Regions from separate parts of the Paenibacillus sp. FSL R5-0519 genome, predicted to be linked through region 3. Evidence: riboswitches for the same ligand, from Rfam matches in the RefSeq annotation. Region 3 holds a riboswitch; each other region holds the start of a gene.
What was found. A riboswitch is a leader RNA that binds a small molecule or an ion and turns the genes downstream of it on or off. The one in region 3 is predicted to bind cyclic di-AMP.
Positions count from the first base shown of each region.

Region 1: linked by a shared signal. The riboswitch ahead of MKY73_RS29620 (ubiquitin-like domain-containing protein) and the one ahead of MKY73_RS19430 (C40 family peptidase) in region 3 are both predicted to bind cyclic di-AMP.
Region 2: linked by a shared signal. The riboswitch ahead of MKY73_RS29200 (C40 family peptidase) and the one ahead of MKY73_RS19430 (C40 family peptidase) in region 3 are both predicted to bind cyclic di-AMP.
Region 4: linked by a shared signal. The riboswitch ahead of MKY73_RS12625 (3D domain-containing protein) and the one ahead of MKY73_RS19430 (C40 family peptidase) in region 3 are both predicted to bind cyclic di-AMP.

Region 1 is NZ_CP150234.1:6,569,185-6,573,632, reverse strand. Features, by position in the region: gene MKY73_RS29630 (HD domain-containing protein) at 59-1,336, shown strand; gene MKY73_RS29625 (TatD family hydrolase) at 1,671-2,441, shown strand; cyclic di-AMP (ydaO/yuaA leader) riboswitch at 2,683-2,936, shown strand; gene MKY73_RS29620 (ubiquitin-like domain-containing protein) at 3,207-4,391, shown strand.
Region 2 is NZ_CP150234.1:6,482,248-6,486,695, reverse strand. Features, by position in the region: gene MKY73_RS29205 (GNAT family protein) at 63-557, opposite strand; gene MKY73_RS29200 (C40 family peptidase) at 911-1,381, opposite strand; cyclic di-AMP (ydaO/yuaA leader) riboswitch at 1,385-1,522, opposite strand; gene MKY73_RS29195 (hypothetical protein) at 1,768-2,619, opposite strand; gene MKY73_RS29190 (M1 family metallopeptidase) at 2,630-4,448, opposite strand, start outside.
Region 3 is NZ_CP150234.1:4,346,268-4,350,715, reverse strand. Features, by position in the region: gene MKY73_RS19450 (xanthine phosphoribosyltransferase) at 131-712, shown strand; gene MKY73_RS19445 (hypothetical protein) at 810-1,139, shown strand; gene MKY73_RS19440 (hypothetical protein) at 1,259-1,477, shown strand; gene MKY73_RS19435 (carboxymuconolactone decarboxylase family protein) at 1,619-1,948, shown strand; gene MKY73_RS19430 (C40 family peptidase) at 2,047-2,511, opposite strand; cyclic di-AMP (ydaO/yuaA leader) riboswitch at 2,517-2,648, opposite strand; gene pelA (pectate lyase) at 3,064-4,026, shown strand; tRNA gene MKY73_RS19420 (tRNA-Leu) at 4,190-4,274, shown strand; gene MKY73_RS19415 (carbohydrate-binding protein) at 4,366-4,448, opposite strand, start outside.
Region 4 is NZ_CP150234.1:2,739,221-2,743,668, reverse strand. Features, by position in the region: gene MKY73_RS12645 (DUF350 domain-containing protein) at 1-99, opposite strand, end outside; gene MKY73_RS12640 (PspA/IM30 family protein) at 195-866, opposite strand; gene MKY73_RS12635 (hypothetical protein) at 979-1,320, opposite strand; gene MKY73_RS12630 (polysaccharide deacetylase family protein) at 1,475-2,266, shown strand; gene MKY73_RS12625 (3D domain-containing protein) at 2,374-3,045, opposite strand; cyclic di-AMP (ydaO/yuaA leader) riboswitch at 3,048-3,244, opposite strand; gene MKY73_RS12620 (amino acid ABC transporter ATP-binding protein) at 3,462-4,184, opposite strand; gene MKY73_RS12615 (ABC transporter substrate-binding protein/permease) at 4,171-4,448, opposite strand, start outside.

The DNA.
Region 1 (4,448 bases), 2.2 Mb from region 3:
TAGGTGAATCGTGGAGTTCAAAGCGTTAATATAAAAGAAATTAAAGGAGTGAATCGACATGGAACAACGACTAACGGAAGAGAAAGTATTCAAAGATCCGGTACATAATTATATCCACGTGCAAGATCCGGTTATATGGCAGTTAATTAACACCCCGGAATTTCAGCGTTTACGCCGGATTCGCCAACTCGGTACTTCTTACCTTACTTTTCACGGAGCAGAGCATAGCCGGTTCTCACATTCACTAGGTGTTTATGAAATTACACGGAAGATCATTTCTCAATTTGAAAGAAGTCATTATTCAGACTGGCCGAAGGAAGAAAAGATTGTAGCTCTGTGTGCAGCTCTGCTTCATGATCTCGGGCATGGTCCATTCTCCCACTCCATCGAGGAAGCTTTTGATATGAATCACGAAGATTGGACTTGTCGCATTATTACAGGTGATACCGAAGTAGGGGCGATCTTAAGACGGTATGCTCCTGATTTTCCTGAGAAAGTGGCATCTGTCATTCAAAAAACGTACGAAAAGCCGATTGTGGTGAACTTGGTGACCAGCCCGCTTGATGCAGACCGAATGGACTATTTGCTTAGGGATGCTTATTTTACAGGTGTAAATTACGGCACGATTGACCTTGATCGCATCCTTCGGATGCTGCGTCCCTATCATGGACGAATTGTAGTCAAGGAGTCAGGCATGCATGCTGTGGAGGATTACCTCATGTCTAGGTATCAGATGTATTGGCAGATTTATTTCCATCCGGTAACTCGTAGTTCTGAAATTCTATTGCGGCAAATATTCAAGCGAGCAAAAACACTCATACAGCATGATTTTCAATTTCGCTTCATGATTGATCCACTCCCTCAATTATTTGCAGGAGAATTATCCGTAGATGAATATTTGCAGTTGGATGAAGCATTAATTCAGACGGCATTTACACAGTGGCGAAAGGAGGACGATACTGTTCTGAGTGAGTTATGCGAACGTTTTATGGATCGCAAGTTATATAAGTATGTAGAGCTTGAACAGGTCGACTTGACAATAATAGAAGAGATTCGGGAAGCTTTTGTACAGGCAGGCCTTGATCCCGAATATGATCTTGAAATTGATTTTCCTTCCGATAATCCGTATGATGTGTTTCGTCCGGATGAATCCACGGATAAGCAGATTCTTCTTCTGGATCGACAGGACAATTTACGTGAGTTGTCAGAAGTATCTGACATTGTCCGTTCCATCAGCGGGCTTCACCGGGGGAAACATCATTTGTATTACCCGCAAAACAAGGTGGATGCGATTATTCATGAATTACCGTCACATATACGCCCCTATTTCTTGTAATCGTGTGGGTATAATCCAATGAAGAATTTAGATATCAAAAGACTTTCAAAAAGAGCTATTTTTCATGATACAGTAATCTGCTTTAATGGGGAGTATATGTAGATCGACATAATTCTGTAAATGAAAGCAGGCAAAGTTAGCACAATCAGCAATATGTAGATCAGAATATCCTTATATCTTCTATATATTGTAGTTGTGAAGAAACAAACGTAATGATGTAATATACAGATTGCCCAAAATGTTTTATGTATGAGTCATTGAAAAATTTGAATTTCACCAAATTAAATTTTCAAAAGAAGATAGTCGTTATTTCGACATGAAGGGAGATACAGACATGATGCTGTTCGACACACATACACATCTGGATGCACCACAATTCGACGAGGACCGCGAGGACATGATTCAGCGTGCTGTGGATGCAGGAGTTGGTCGCATGATCAATATTGGCTTTAACCGGGAGACAATTCCAACCACAATGAAACTCGCTGAAACGTATGACTTTATCTATGCAGCTGTAGGTTGGCATCCCGTAGATGCGATCACAATGCAGGAGGGAGATTTGGAGTGGATTGCATCTTTATGCAAGCATGAAAAAGTGGTGGCGATCGGTGAGATTGGATTGGATTATCACTGGGATACTTCACCGAAGGAAATACAGCATCGCGTATTACGACAACAAATTGCCTTGGCGCGTGAAGTGAACATGCCGATTGTCATCCATAATCGGGATGCACATGAGGATATCATAAGAATTTTGCGTGAAGAGAAGGCGAGTGAAGTTGGTGGTGTGATGCATTCGTTCTCGGGCAGCTGGGAAACAGCGAAAAGTTGTCTCGATATGGGTTTCCATCTCTCCTTCGGAGGACCGATTACATTCAAAAACGCAAAGCAACCCAAAGAGGTGCTGGCGAAGGTTCCAATGGACCGATTTTTCATTGAAACCGATGCTCCGTATTTGACACCTCACCCTTATCGTGGGAAACGAAATGAGACAGCGCATGTACGTCTGGTTGCAGAGGCAGCTGCGGAAATTAAAGGCATTTCGGTGGAGGAAATTGCTGCAATAACCACCAAAAATGCCATGGAACGATTTGGAATTCGTTAAAAAAACGAGCAAATGAGGTGAAAAAGGCAGGTAAGCGGAGTTAATTTGCCCTTTGATCCAAATAAATCAAGAATATTACAATATTTTAACCAAATATTCAGAAAAACGTACTTGATCAACGCTTTACAACATGCATCAAAACAGGATATCATCTTTTCAGTGAATTGTTGTGCGGAAAATTGGACAGATGTTCGGGGGATGAACAAAGGGACACTTTCCGATGAAACAACATTACTTTCATGAATCAGTCTCGCTGAGTCTCCGTTAACGGAGAGCGGGGGAACCAATAGGGCTTAAACATCGGTGTATTTGGCCGATGCGCAACGTTCGCTGACCCAAAAGCAGCGAAGAGAACTGCGAAGCCGTATTTGATTTCTTCTTTGGGTCTCGGGGTGAATTCAAGGGCGTCCGCCATGAGCGGGTGACCTAAGATAGGGCGGCTCTCTTTCGCCCGAACCCGACAGCTAACCTCGCAAGCGGAAAAAGAGAGGCAACCTCGTGCATGAATTTCCGATATTCAAAATCATTCGGAAGCCACGAAAGAGTTCCTCTTACACTCTTTCTTTGGCTTTTTTGTTTTGAATAAAAGAAATGTTGTCATCATACGGTAGGTATTCAGGAGGATGACATCATGTTGCGAAGATTGATTCATGGTGCAGAACCGATCAGTTGGTCCGATCTGTGTTCTGTAGAAAATTTGGTATAGTCACGTCAAAGACATCATGCGTTACTTTAGACGGCGAGGCTATGAAGGAGGACGGAGAAGTGGGCACATTCCAACCAGAAGAGACCCATGAGTCACGATCATCCAGTAAGTCTTTCGCGTTGCGGTGGAAGCATGAGAACATGCGTCAAATGGCATTGATCGCGATTTTCTCAATTGCGCTTACAATCATGATCTTGTTAGTCGTTTACGGTCAGGCCGGGAAACAAATTTCACTGGTTATTGATGGCAAAGCTCAGGTGGTAGAGACTCGTACAGGAATGCTTCAGGAAATGCTGGAGGAGCAGTCGATCACAGTCAGCCCTCACGACAAGGTATCCATGTCCATGAACGGGGCGATTACTGATGGAGACCGAATCGTTATTGAGCGGGCCGTTCCAGTTAACATTACGGCAGACGGAGACACCAAGACTCTGTATACAACGGATTCATCCGTAGAAGATGCAATTCAAAAATCAGGTATTCAAGTTGAAAGTAATGATAAGGTGTATCCGGCGCTTGGAACTGCGATCAAAGCAGATATGAAGATCCGTGTAGTGCGCGTAACAAAGCGTACAGTGGATGTAGAGCAGCCAATCGCTTACAAAGTCATTAAAACGGCTGACCCTAGCTTGTACAAAGGGGATAACCGTGTCGTTGTGAACGGCAAAGAAGGCACACTTGTACAGCACATCGAAAAGGTATTTCAGGATGGAGAATTGGTCTCCAAAAAAATGGTCGGCAAATCTGTCGCGAATAATCGTGTAGATAAAGTGATTGCTGTCGGCACCAAAGCAAAACCTGTTGTGAAAAAACCAGAGATTCAGACCGTATCAGCTCAAACTTCAACGACGAAGAAGGCTACAACAACGAACTCGAAGAAAACATCTGCCTCGGGCAGCAAAGTGATTACCGTATCCGGGACTTCTTTTAAATACTCCAAAGTACTTAAGAATGTATCCATGACTGCCTACTCTTCCGAAGAGCCTGGCATTGGAACTAAAACAGCTTCCGGTACTCGTGTAACGGAAGGGCGCACCATCGCGGTTGATCCCAAAGTCATTCCAATTGGCTGGTGGGTATATATCGAAGGTCTGGGATTCCGTCGTGCGGAAGATACAGGCGGCGCCATTAAAGGCAACAAAATTGACGTATATTATGACAGTGTGAAGCATGCCCTGAATTTTGGACGCAAGAAAGGCAAGACGGTCTACGTGATCGGTCCGGTGAAGCCGGAAGCGAACTAAAATCGTTTTACTTTGAAATGGGAATGCTATAAAATAGTTGCATGAATGATTCATGCG
Region 2 (4,448 bases), 2.1 Mb from region 3:
TGTGGGAAATTTTTGAACTAATCACATAACAAGGCGCAAATTTGGTTGTTTTGCAATGGATTTTAATCACGAGGCCCTTCATAAACCATACAGTGAAAGGGCTTCAAGCCGCTTGGGGTCTGTCGTTCGTATGTATCCTGGGTGACAAATCCACTCTTTAGATATACTTGAATGGCACGAGCATTCCAAGTGAGCACTTCCAGATCGATCTCATTCATCGGATTTCGGCGAATGGCTTCCTGTACAATGGCTGTGACAAAAGCTGTCCCTTGCCCCTGACCACACAGCTCTGGATGCATGCCGAGGCCAATCCGGGTTACCCCTTGAAGTGGGAAGTATTGAGCAAATCCACATATACGATCGTTCTGATCCAGGACAATCGCATATTGCTCCTGCCGCAGCTGTGCATCTCCGAATTCCACTTCCAGCGCTTTCATCTGCTCCCAGGGGAGCCAGCTGTAGATATTGTAAGGCGGATCATACTGCCAACTGCAGATGAGCTCCGCATGTTCTTCTCGCATGGGTACAACGTGAAACGTTACGGGGGCTTCCTTCATACACCTGCATGCTCCTTTCCTTGAAACAGAACTCTCTGTCCACTCTACAAAAGAGATATTCATTTAGCAAGTCTCTCTTACCAGAAAAAATATGAAACAAAAGTTCCGGTAATTCCGTTTATATTATAACAGGATGGGTAAAAACATCATAAGGGCACGGACGAACGAGGACAAAATGAGCCTGTTGATGTTGCAGGATAGCCCCGAGCGTAACTTGCAATATGAATCAGGATGGAAGCACAAAAAAACCGCCGGATACATTCCTGCGGAGAATGTACCGGGCGGTTCTGTTATGCTTCTTGCTTCGTTACAGTATGGTTCATGGTTACAGTATCATGTTGCTCAGCTTGTCCCTAGTCAAGGGCCAGTGATTCATACGCGTCCGTGCTCATAATCCGTTTAGCGCCAACATAACGATTGGCCCAATAGCTTTCACTCAATGCACTGATTGTAACGCCTTTGGAAGAAGAAGAGTGTGCGAACTTTCCATCCCCTACAAAGATTCCTACATGGGATACGCCTTTACCTGTAGTATTAAAGAATACCAGATCGCCAGCTCTCATTTCCATGCGGGATACGGAATCGCCCATGTCGAATTGGGAACTGGATTGGCGTGCCAAATCAATACCCAATTTGTCGAATACATACCGTGTAAATCCGGAGCAGTCAAAGCCGTTAAGCGTTGTTCCCCCACTTTTGTATGTAGTTCCCATTGCTGAATCAATTACTTTATCCATTTTTGAATCTGCGAATGCGCTACCTGCACCAAGCGATAATGCGAATGTGAGGCTAAGTACAGCTGCGGTTAATTTCTTCTTGAACAAGAGATATTCCCCTTCCAACGCCTGCGAGGTTAGCTTAAGGATTCGGTTGAAGGTCCCCTATGATCCCTCTGTAGCAAGATCAATTCACCCATAACTGGTTCCCCCGCTTCCCAGGTGCCAGGAATTTGGCTATGCTAGTTATGCACCTGCGAAATCAAGAAATGACGATTTAATTTTAAGTAGTTACAAATATGAATGTAAAGATTACAAAGTTGTTACTAAAAACTCACTGCGATTATTGTAACAGAGGAGTACGGCTTTGGCAATGTTTAGCAACAAAATTAGCAAAAAAAACCTCGACCTTTGACGGGGAAAGGTTGAGGTTTGCCTATTTATAAGTACATAGCAGGCCATGAGTTTAACATGTGATGGTAACAATTTTTAAACTAAATGCTCTCACCTTTGGATACTTTGGACTGCCACAATCGGAAATGGCTGCATATTTTCCACAGACTCAATAGACATCTGGCAAGTGGATACGTCTGTTGTAGTATAAGTCCGGTAAGTCCCGTTAATAACCATGAGGCTGAAGTGAATGCCCCAAAGACGAGTAAGTGGACTCCGCCCAGCAGGAGAGCAATGCCGATAACGGCGATGAGATGACGCATTGCAATCCAGAGTGCTTTGAGGGTGCCGTGAGCCCCGCCTTCGCCTTCTGGTGCCGACACACCGAACTGCATGTAGAGCATGACATGGTGGATGACCCATCCATATACAATCCAGGCAGCAACATAAGGTATGCCGGGCAAAAGTAATTGAAGGGAATGAAATCCGTCCATGAGGATCGAGTAGAGCTTCGGTATGAGCCAGTAGGCGGGCAGAAGTATCAATAATGTACGTATGGTGTGCAGCAGCAGCATCGGTTTCCACAGTTTTTTGATTCCACGGACGAATGGGATGCGCTCTTCTGTAGAATTAAAGTGCTGAAGTGAGTAGATCAGTCCTGCCTGAATGAGTGGGCTGATCAACATGCGAACCAGCAGCATGCCCCCCAGAATCCATAGATAACGATGAACCTCCGGATGGGTAGACAGGTTAAGTTGGCTTTCCATTTTGAACAAAAGTGTACTCAGTTCCCCGGCATCAGAATCTGGATAGCGCAGGAGGAGTGGGATGACTGCCGATTGTACCATTCGATAGAAGAAATATCCCCAAATGAGTTGATAAAGAAATAAGAGTGCCGCAATGAACATATGCTGACGGACGAGAAACCAGCCTTCACGTATTTTCGCTTTCACCGTTTCCACCTCACCATGACAGACCTCCGAATATGGCTTCTATTAGTTTGGTTACACTCATGCTCCAGCGGGACTTCGTCTGCTCATCCAGTCCGGATTTTAGGAAATTGTTCATATGGCGGTTCTCCAGCACGATCGTGTACAGGGGATCGGTCATGGCCCAGGCTACGGGGGATGTGTGCGTTAATTTATAGGTAATGCGATCTTCTATGCCATCCCATTGCTTGGTGAGGGTATGTCCGTCTTCAAAAGCAATGCGAACAGGAACGGCGTTGTAATCACTGCCTTTTTTGACGATCGTCACGGATGACTCGTACCATGTTTGACCGTCTTTCTGTACAGGCGTAACACGAATCTTCTCCACAGCAAAGTCAGCCATTCCATTACCGTAGACGTATTGGTCAAAATAATCAGACCAGGACGTGCGGGTCACTTGTTCCACAACGTTCTGAAAATCTGCCGTAGTGGGATGTTTGAAGCGGTACTTCTTCACATAGGTAGAGAGAATGCGTTCCATCTTTTTTGTGCCGACTTGATGTTCAATACCAAGCAATACAAGCTTGCCACGTGTGTAGACATTGGCTGCATACTCATTCTGTGAATCGAACTTCCAGGATTCTTGTGTTAAGGATGAAGGAGACGTAATCAGGCCCGATTGTACCGGCAGATTCGGAATCAATCCGTATTCCTGCTCCATCAATTTGTCTTCTGCATAAGAGGTGAATCCCTCATCCAGCCAGGCTTCCTCGAATTCGTTGCTGGCAACCATGCCGTAGAAGTACTGGTGTCCGATCTCGTGGACTACGGTACGTTCCAGGTCATAACCTGGAGTAGTGTCATCGGCTCCAAAGGCCGTTACCAGCGTAGGGTATTCCATACCTCCAGCACCGTTCCCCGCTTTGGGTGGAACAACGATGGATAAGGTAGCATAAGGATACGGGCCAAACCATTTGCTATAATTGGCTAGTGCGGCCTTCGCGGCGTAGAAATAACGTTCCTTCAGATCCTGATGAGCAGGATCCAAATATAACTTGATTCGTACACCAGGCACATTGGGTGCAGAGAAGGGCTCCTCTGCGTACACAAAATCGGGTGAAGCTGCCCAGGCGAAATCATGCACATCATCGGCATAGAATTGATAGACTTTTTCTCCGTTCTTCACCACGGCTTGTTGCGTTGGAAATCCGGTAGCAGCAACTTTGTATGTTTCAGGCACCCGAATACGCACACTATATATACCGAAGTCGGCGTAAAACTCTGAATTGCCATGGTATTGGTGCAGATTCCAGCCTTCCGTTGTCCGTCCGCGCCTGCCCACAGGTTCATAGGCACTTAATTTGGGAAACCATTGACCTGCCATGACAAAATCATCAGCAGTTCCCATCCGGGCAAAAATCTTTGGCAGATTCACTTGGAATCGGGTGTGGAGTGTAATGCTTTCTCCGCCTTTGACGGGTTTGGGTAAGCGTACTTTAATGAGGGTGGTGTCCTTGATATTTCCGTCATCTGGTTGCACATACTGCATCCGGTGCAGCAGAGAGAGCCCGTCCTCCGTTTTCATTTCGGTAATATTCATGGAGCCATAACCGTTGGTAGGCATGACATCACCCCGAAGTTTTCCGCCGGATTCCTTCATAAAGGTGGTGTCAGCAGAAGAGAAGGCGTTGGGATACATATGAAAATAAAGCTCGTTGACGGTTTTTTTACCTGGATGTGTCCAGGTAATCGTCTGAGTCCCTTCCAGTACGTTCCCTTCGACCAGTTTTACATCCATGTGATATTCCACAACACGGTTGCTGTACACTTCGGCAGTAGGGGTCTGTACACTT
Region 3 (4,448 bases):
AGTCATGACAATCGATCATGAGCTTTGGCTTGAATCTCGTCTGAAGGACAGCGTCCAGGCAATTTCGCTTGAACTTATAGATAGATATATGATACTTTTACCTCATAGGATAGGCTTGGGAGGTCAAATCATGGAATTATTGAAACAACGAATTTTACAAGAGGGTGTTGTGATCTCGGATCAAGTATTGAAGCTGGATGGTCTGTTGAACCACCAGATTGATCCTGCATTAACGATGGAGATGGGGCGTGAGTTCGCTGCCCGTTTTCGTGAAAGTGGAGTGACCCGTGTAATCACGGTAGAATCCTCGGGGATTCCGGTAGCGTTTGCCGCGGCCTATGAACTTGGGGTGCCACTTGTATTCGCCCGTCGCAAAAAAACACTTCTAGCTGATCCTGATGCTTACTGTGAACGCGTACCGTCCTTTACCAAAGGAATTGTAACTGACATTATGGTATCTCGCGAGTTCATTCATGAGAATGACCGTATTTTGTTCATTGATGATATTATTGCCAATGGAGATGCCGCTCGTGGCGTCATCAAAATCATTGAGCGTTCCGGTGCGGAACTCGTCGGATTCGGCGTTGTGGTAGAGAAATGTTTCCAGGCAGGGGCACGAACGATTCGTGAACAGGGGATTCCGGTGGAAGCCTTGGTACGCATTCGTTCCCTGAACGATGGGACGGTACAATTTGACGATAACGAAATGTGACATTTTAAAGGAATAGGGCCTATTTTTTGAACTATGCCTTTGCATGGCCGCTAATTTCATTTATAATGGGGTTATGTTAGGGAGAGGAGGCAACACCATGGGGAACCAACCGGCAACAGAACAATTCTTTAATGATAAGCTGGCGGAATCGAAAGTTCATTTTGAACGTGCCCTGGATTGTAAACATACGGAATTCGATGACCTTTATCCCTATATGATTGAACATCCTCAATTTTTCTGGTACAAACGCTATGTTGCCTGGTCAGAATTACTGACGATTGTAGGCTTATGCGAAGAGTTGTCCTTCTCTTGGAAAGAACAATTTACACCGCATCAAGTGGAGTACCTTGAAGAACGTGTGATGTCCGCCAAAGTGCTTGATTTTTGGTTCGAGAAGAACGACAGCAAAGAGCACGCGCAGCGGTAACTTTCAGTCGGGACAACATTTCGAATGACATGACAGTCCAATACAGTCACGTGAGACCTAAATGACTTTTCATTTAGGTCTCTTTTTGTAAATAAATTTGGAATATAGGAGCCATGAACATGATTAGTGATACAGAATTGGACGCCCTGCGTCTGTCAGGTGAGAAAGTCAGAGTAGTACGGGACGAGCTGGAATCGAACGATGTAACCGGGATTGTCGTTGCCTGGGATGGCGAGCAGGTACTTATCCGTCGTCAGAATCGACGTGTCGTCAAGTTGGATCGTGGTTACCGCTATCAGTTATTCAGCGAACCCCGGCAAAGTCCACTTGGTGAGTAACAACGATCATTATGTCAGAAGTATGAGCGTACAAATGTTTGGATTTACCATGATTTCTTGGCATAATTGACTCACTCGGGAGAGAAGATAGGTACAGTGAAGAAATTCTGTAACTATAGCCGAGAGGGTGTGCTGCAAGACATGACATTGATGAATGATAAAGTTCATGCCTACAAGGATCAGATTGGAGCATTAAGTGATGTGCTGCCAGGTGTGGTGAAGTCGTATCATGAGTTTACCGGAGAATGCTTCCAACCTGGGGTGATTGATGCGAAGACCAAACAGCTCATCGCGCTTGGTATTGGCTTGTTCGCCAACAATGAGGTATGTACCTTCTATCATGTAGAAGAAGCACGTGCCAAGGGCGCTACAGATCAGGAGATTATGGAGACCGTTGCTGTTGCCGGAGCTGTAGGAGGCGGACATGCCCTGTCTCAGGGCGCGATGCGAGTGCAGAAGGCGCTGCATTAAGTGCAGATGGAGGTAGTCCAAGGACTGTCCTCCTAAAGAGGAAATCAAACAAAAGAGGAGGTTCCGGTTGATCCGGAGCCTCCTCTTTGATATTATACCTACATTTTCCCTAACATTTTATCGTACATAAACTGTCCAGTTACCCGACGTGCTGTTACGTAACGATCATTGAAATAAGGATTGCTCATTTTGGTGATGCTTACCCCTTTGCTGCTGGATGCATGTGCAAATTGTCCGCCGCCGATATAAACACCTGTATGTGAAATGCCTTTGCCTGTTGTGTTAAAGAACACCAGATCACCTGTCCGAACATTGCTCTTGGCTACTGGAGTACCTGCTTTGGCTTGCTGTTGCGAAGTACGTGGCAATTCAATGCTGTATTTATTGAAAATATATCTCATAAACCCGGAACAGTCGAACCCTGCCAGAGTCGTGCCACCCCACTTGTAAGGAATACCTGTCATGTTGTTCACTACGGAGTTAATACTGCTTGCCTCTGTGCTTGTTGCCCCGGATGTAAATAGTACAGCCGCTCCAAAAATGGAGATAATCAGTTTTTTCAAAATCAATGTTCTCCCTTCGATGCCTACGGAGTTAGCTAAGGGTTCGGTAGAAGGTTCCCTATATTTCCTATGTATAAGAATAATTCACCCAAAATGGTTCCCCCGTTTTCAAACCTGAAACTCGGCAATGAATAATTAAGTTTTTGTAACTATTTGAAACTATATTGCATAAATGCGTAATTGTCAAACCCTTTTAAACCCCTTCGTAATACCTCAATGTTAGCGGAATTAACGATTTTATATGAAAGAAGGCGTCAAGTTTGGGTATCATTGATGACAAAAACGTCATTATTGATTCGTTTGAGACGAAATTGGATAAATAATTAAGTTTGTCATGAGTTAAAAGAACTATCCGTTATGTTGAATTTGAGAGATTATATTCATTAAGTTGCATATATTGACAAAAATCGATTTATTGCATATTATCTGATTATCCAATCCACATATTGGATGAAAATAGATTTTATTGTGGTATACATTCAAATTAAGGAGGTTTAAGACTGGCATTATAGGTAAGGTAGAATTGTGAATTTTATTAAATGACATGGGAGAGTGTTACATTTGAAAGCGAAGAAAATTGTTACTTTTGTCCTGGCATGCACCATGGTGTTCTCAACAGTTGGAATGGCAGTTCTTCCTGTAGGGACGGTATCTGCTGCTGATGCATCCGGTACAACAGCGAGTATTTCAGATATTTTGAAGAACCAACTGCCGGATGGAGGTTGGAGAAAAGATTATAAACAAACAAGTGGAGAGTGGGCGAAGTCCACGATTGACAACAAGGCTACATATTCAGAAATTAGAAGATTGGCGAAGGAATTTAAAAAGACAAATGATCCACGCTACTCCACAGCTGCAATCAAAGGAATCAACTTTTTAATCAGTATGCAGTATTCAAACGGCGGATGGCCACAAGTCTACCAAAGCTCTGGATATCACAAGCATATTACCTACAATGACGATGCAATGATTAATGTAATGATCATGCTCGATGAAGTAGCAACACGCAAAGGTGATTTTTCATTTATCGACAGTACACTTGCTAATCGGAGTAAAAATTCAGTTGCCAAAGGTGTGGAGGCGATTCTGAATACACAAGTCGTCTCAGGGGGGAAGCTTACAGCATGGGGACAACAACATGATTCCAGTTCCCTTAAACCAGCGAGCGCAAGAATCTACGAAGTACCATCGCTGACAGCTGGAGAGAGTGTAACGATTGTTAAATTTCTGAAAACGAGGCCTGCTACCGCTAAAATTACCGCATCCATTAAAGGAGCAGAGGACTGGTTTAACAAGGTGAAAATTACGGGTTACAGATATGAAAGGGCAAATGGTGATAGCAAGATTATCGCTGATTCCAAAGCAGCACCGATCTGGGCACGCTTCTATGAAATAGGAACGGATAGACCCATTTTCATTGGACGAGACGGGGTAGTTAAATACAAATTAAGTGACATTGATAAAGAAAGAAGAGGCGGTTATGCATGGTATGGCAATTGGCCTTCCAAGCTGTAGTATGACTCCTTTTTGATAAACCAAATGATTAGTTGAAGGTAAAGCCCGAATGGACAAGCATGTCTGGTTCGGGCTTTCATGTTATTATTTTCAGTATTGACATGATAGATTCGGCATGATATATTATTTCTTGTCGCCGAGATTAATCACGGAGATACAATATGCGGTCGTGGCGGAATTGGCAGACGCGCACGGTTCAGGTCCGTGTGGGCTAACCCCCCGTGGAGGTTCGAGTCCTCTCGACCGCATCGAATTAAAAGACTCCTCAAGCTAACGCATGAGGAGTCTTTTTTGTTTGCATTTTTTGATATTAGCCTAACATCAACCATACGGAATGTTTTATTGTGCTGCGGTAACATTAATGCTGTCAATATTCGGTCCTTCCGTTCCCGTTGTAACGATTCGAAGGGTATTTACACCTG
Region 4 (4,448 bases), 1.6 Mb from region 3:
CTTATATTTCGTGAACAGTGAATCGACATACATCAAGACAAACAGCAAAACCGAACCAGATACCGTCCAGACCAGCATCGCCAAAATGTTCAAATCCATTTACACAGCCCCCACATCTCAACATGAACCGCATTTAAAAGCGAAGGAGAAACATTCTTCTCCTCCGCTGGTTAACCCTGCTGACAACCAAGGTATTAATTCTTATTATCGTACTGTTTCATCAATGCTGCGAGTTCATCTTCAACAGCCTGATCTTTACCCAACTTCTCGAACTCTTCATCAAGCGATTTGCCTTTGGAAGACATCTCGTTGCTTGCTTCTGCCTGTGCTTCCATCTGCATCATTTTCTCTTCCATGCGCTTCATACCGGCACTTGCAGTATCGGAGCCAAATCCATTCAACGCTTTGTTGATTTCCGTTTGTGCTTTTGCTGCATTGTAGCGGGCTACCAGTGTTTCCCGTTTGTTCTTCATTTGAGTCAGTTGCTTACGCATCTCGTCCAGCTTGCCACGCAGGTTATCTGCTGAAGCCTTGTTTTGATCATAGCTGGTTTTGTACTCAGTCATCTTCTCTTCGGCTGCTTTTTTCTCTTCCAAAGCCCTGCGGGCCAGATCCAAGTTTTGAGCACGTGCTGCCGTATGCGCCTGCTCTTCACGTTTTTTCACTAGAGCTTCCTGCTCTTCGAATAGCTGCTTGAATTTCTTCTCAATGGCGATCTGTTGCGCTACTGCTTTCTCCGCATCTTCCAGATCCTCTTGCATGTCACGGATATATTGGTCCGTCATCTTGATTGGGTCTTCTGCCTTGTCAATAATCGCGTTGATGTTAGACATGGTTAGATCACGTAAACGTTTGAAAATGGACATTATGTTATTCCTCCTAGTCGATATTACATCGTATATAAACATACATACGTAACAATCTACAACTCGTTTCAATTTTAGCAAATAAAATTAAAACATGCGATTGCTCTTTATATTAGCAAGATCGTTTATCCTTGCTCAGATGATCCTCCATCAGCCTCTCTGCAGTCTGCACGATTTCGTCGATCTGCATCCGTGTAATGGAATCAAAATGGATACCCATGATTACCGTAACAGTTACTTTCAACTGTAGGGCCGCCTTTCGGGCTAGGCGCTCACACAGCTCTTGTTCCTTATGACCGGGAATATGTACCGTCGTTCCGCTAACGCGTTCATGATCTACATAAAACGTGGCTACCGCGCCAATATGCGCCTTTCCTCCGGTAACGAGAAAAACCTTATCCTCGCCTGCTTCAATGACCTGTAAACGTATGGATTTCAAATCATATGTACTCATATCCTATCCACCTATCCTTTTCTATATGTTATATATGGAGGAATTATGGCCGTGATGGGATAAATCGACAATGAAACTTCTAACACTACGCATATTTTATGGAGACCCCGGGCATACCAAGAAGAACGTCATTTTGGAAAAGGAGGCTGTTATTATGCGCGTACGCCTCATTATGCTGATGGTTATCGTTATTTTTCTTGGAGGATATCATGCTCCGGTTTCATCGCGGGATTCTTCAAGCCCGTCAAGTGAATCGGTATCAGGTTCGGATGCCGGGGAAGAAGAACAACTGACATTAGGACAGTTACGTCAGAAATATGCCGATACGTTCAAAACCAATGGCCCTTCAACAAAGAAGGTTGCACTGACTTTTGATGATGTACCTGATCCACGCTTTACTCCACAGGTACTCGATGTATTGAAGAAATACAACGTCAGAGCTACATTCTTCATCGTGGGTAGTCGTGCTGAGAAACATCCCGATCTGGTGAAACGCATAGTTAAGGAAGGGCATATGGTTGGTAATCACAGTTACAATCATCCGGAATTCAGTAAACTGTCGATGAATGCCTTTCGCAAACAGATCTTACATACCGGGGATATTATTCGACGCCTGGCGGGATATACGCCGAAGATGATTCGGCCGCCTTATGGAGACATTAATGAGGAACAGCTGCGTTGGGCTGCAAGACAACACTATAGCATTGTGAACTGGAACGTCGACTCACTCGATTGGAAAGGCCTTTCTAAGGAACAGGTGAAAGATAACATCCTGTCTGCTGTAAAACCTGGCTCCATCGTTCTGCAACATGCAGGAGGCGGTGTAGGATCAAACCTGAATGGCACGATTGAGGCTTTGCCAGAAATTATTGAGGAACTGCGTACCCGGGGGTATGAACTGGTCACCTTGGACGAAATGCTGGGGTTGCCAAAGGCCAAAGATTAGGATGCCCGAGACAGAAAATAAGTGAGTATATTAAAAGGGTGCTGTTCAATCGCAAGTTAGCGACTGGCAGACACCCTGTTTGAATTATTTTAGATGTAATTTACTCTCTACTTCAGAATGTACAGCTCAATATCCTGAAAACCAAATGTGCTCACAGACTGCTTGCTACCAGGGATGAAGATATCAATCCGGTGACCCTTGATTGCACTGCCCACATCACGTGCTGTGGCTACAAAAGCCTGTTTTGGCAATCCTGGATGGCTGTGACCCGTTACCAGCACTTTGGTTCCAAGTGGAATCACACTTGGGTCAACTGCAATCGTACCCAGTTCAAGGTCATTCCCGAAATAATCGACTGCACCCCATCCTCCATTTTCAGACGGATCAGCAGAGTATGCCGTTGCTTTCACGTTCACAGCTTTGCTGTAATCGAATGTTTTACCCCAGGCTTGAACCACTTTGTTATCTGTATTAACGTCCAAACTTGCTGTGGTAACCGTTTTGGCTTGGGTCTTGCTCTCCGCCGCTGCGGCAGCTACAGTGTTTGCCTTACCAGGAATCGTAATTTTCAAACCACCATAAATGTTGTAAGGCGAGATGTCGTTGTTTGCTTTAACTAATGTGTTGATTGCTACTCCGTATTGTTTCGATAAGGTGTAGAAGGTATCCCCCTCTTTGGCCACATGAACTGAATCGGCGTGAGCCGGAACGGCTTGAATAAGCATCGCTGTTGTCATTAATGCCACTGCTGTTTTGGCTATACGTTTCTTGTTAATCATGGTCTTCCTCCCTCATTATGCCTGCGAAGTTAGTTGTCGGATTCGGATGAGGAGCCCACCCTATAGGTTCATCATTACATTTGAAACGATATGTACCCCTAATTCACCCCAAGCAGTGTGCTGTAGATCTTCCCCCTGCACAGTCTGCATCGTTACATCCCCCGCACTCCCTGTCCGGAAGTTTCGGCAGAGTTCAATATATCACAATTTTGTAACCTGAACTTGTAGTAATTCTTACCAAATGGTTTTAACATGTAAGCATATGTAAGAATACAGGATACTTTAGAAATGTTGGGCGTCATAATTCCTTAATAATTGGTAACAGAATAGTTACTTTTCCGAATCCATACGTGGTTATTTCCCATAAAAAATAGCGTCACCGACTCGAAGTCAGTAACGCTATTTGATCACTTCATTTAGAGTACTTTTGCAAGAAAATCACGTGTACGTGAATTTTTCGGTGCTCCAAATACCTCATCAGGTGTTCCTTCTTCCACAATAACCCCGCCATCCATGAACAGGATTCGGTCTCCCACTTCACGTGCAAAACCCATCTCATGTGTTACGATGACCATGGTCATCCCGCCTTCTGCAAGACGTTTCATGACATCCAGCACTTCGCCGACCATCTCGGGGTCCAATGCCGACGTGGGCTCGTCAAACAGCATCACATGCGGTTGCATGGCCAATGCTCTAGCGATAGCGATCCGCTGCTTCTGTCCACCAGACAGCTGATTCGGGAATGTATCTTTTTTATCGTACAAGCCCACGGTGTTAAGCAGATCAGCAGCAATTTTCTCCGCTTCCTGAGTGGATTGTTTCTTCACTTTAATCGGAGCGATTGTGATGTTTTGCTCTACCGTTTTGTGCGGGAACAGGTTGAAGTGCTGAAACACCATGCCCATTTTCTCACGAGTTGCGTTAATGTTGTGCTTGGGGTCCGTGATTGACACGCCTTCAAAATCAATCTCTCCTGAGGTGGGCTTCTCCAGCAGGTTCAAACAACGTAAGAATGTACTTTTACCTGAACCGGAAGGACCGATGACCACGACAACCTCACCTTTGCCAATCGTCACGTTAATGCCCTTAAGCACATCGTTATTTCCATAAGATTTGTGTAATTGTCTAACGTCTATCACTTGCACTCAACTTCCTTTCCAGTCGTCCAAGCAACTTGGACAAAATGAACGTCATTACAAAGTAGATGGCTGCTGCAATCAAAAACGGACTCAACCCTTGGAACGTAATGTTCTTGACCACGCTAGCCTGATACATAATGTCCACCATACCGATAACAGAGATAATGGAGGATTCTTTGATAATAGTCACGAATTCATTACCGATCGCTGGTAATACAGCTTTGAAGGCTTGTGGCAATATAATGTAACGCATTGCTGCCCCTC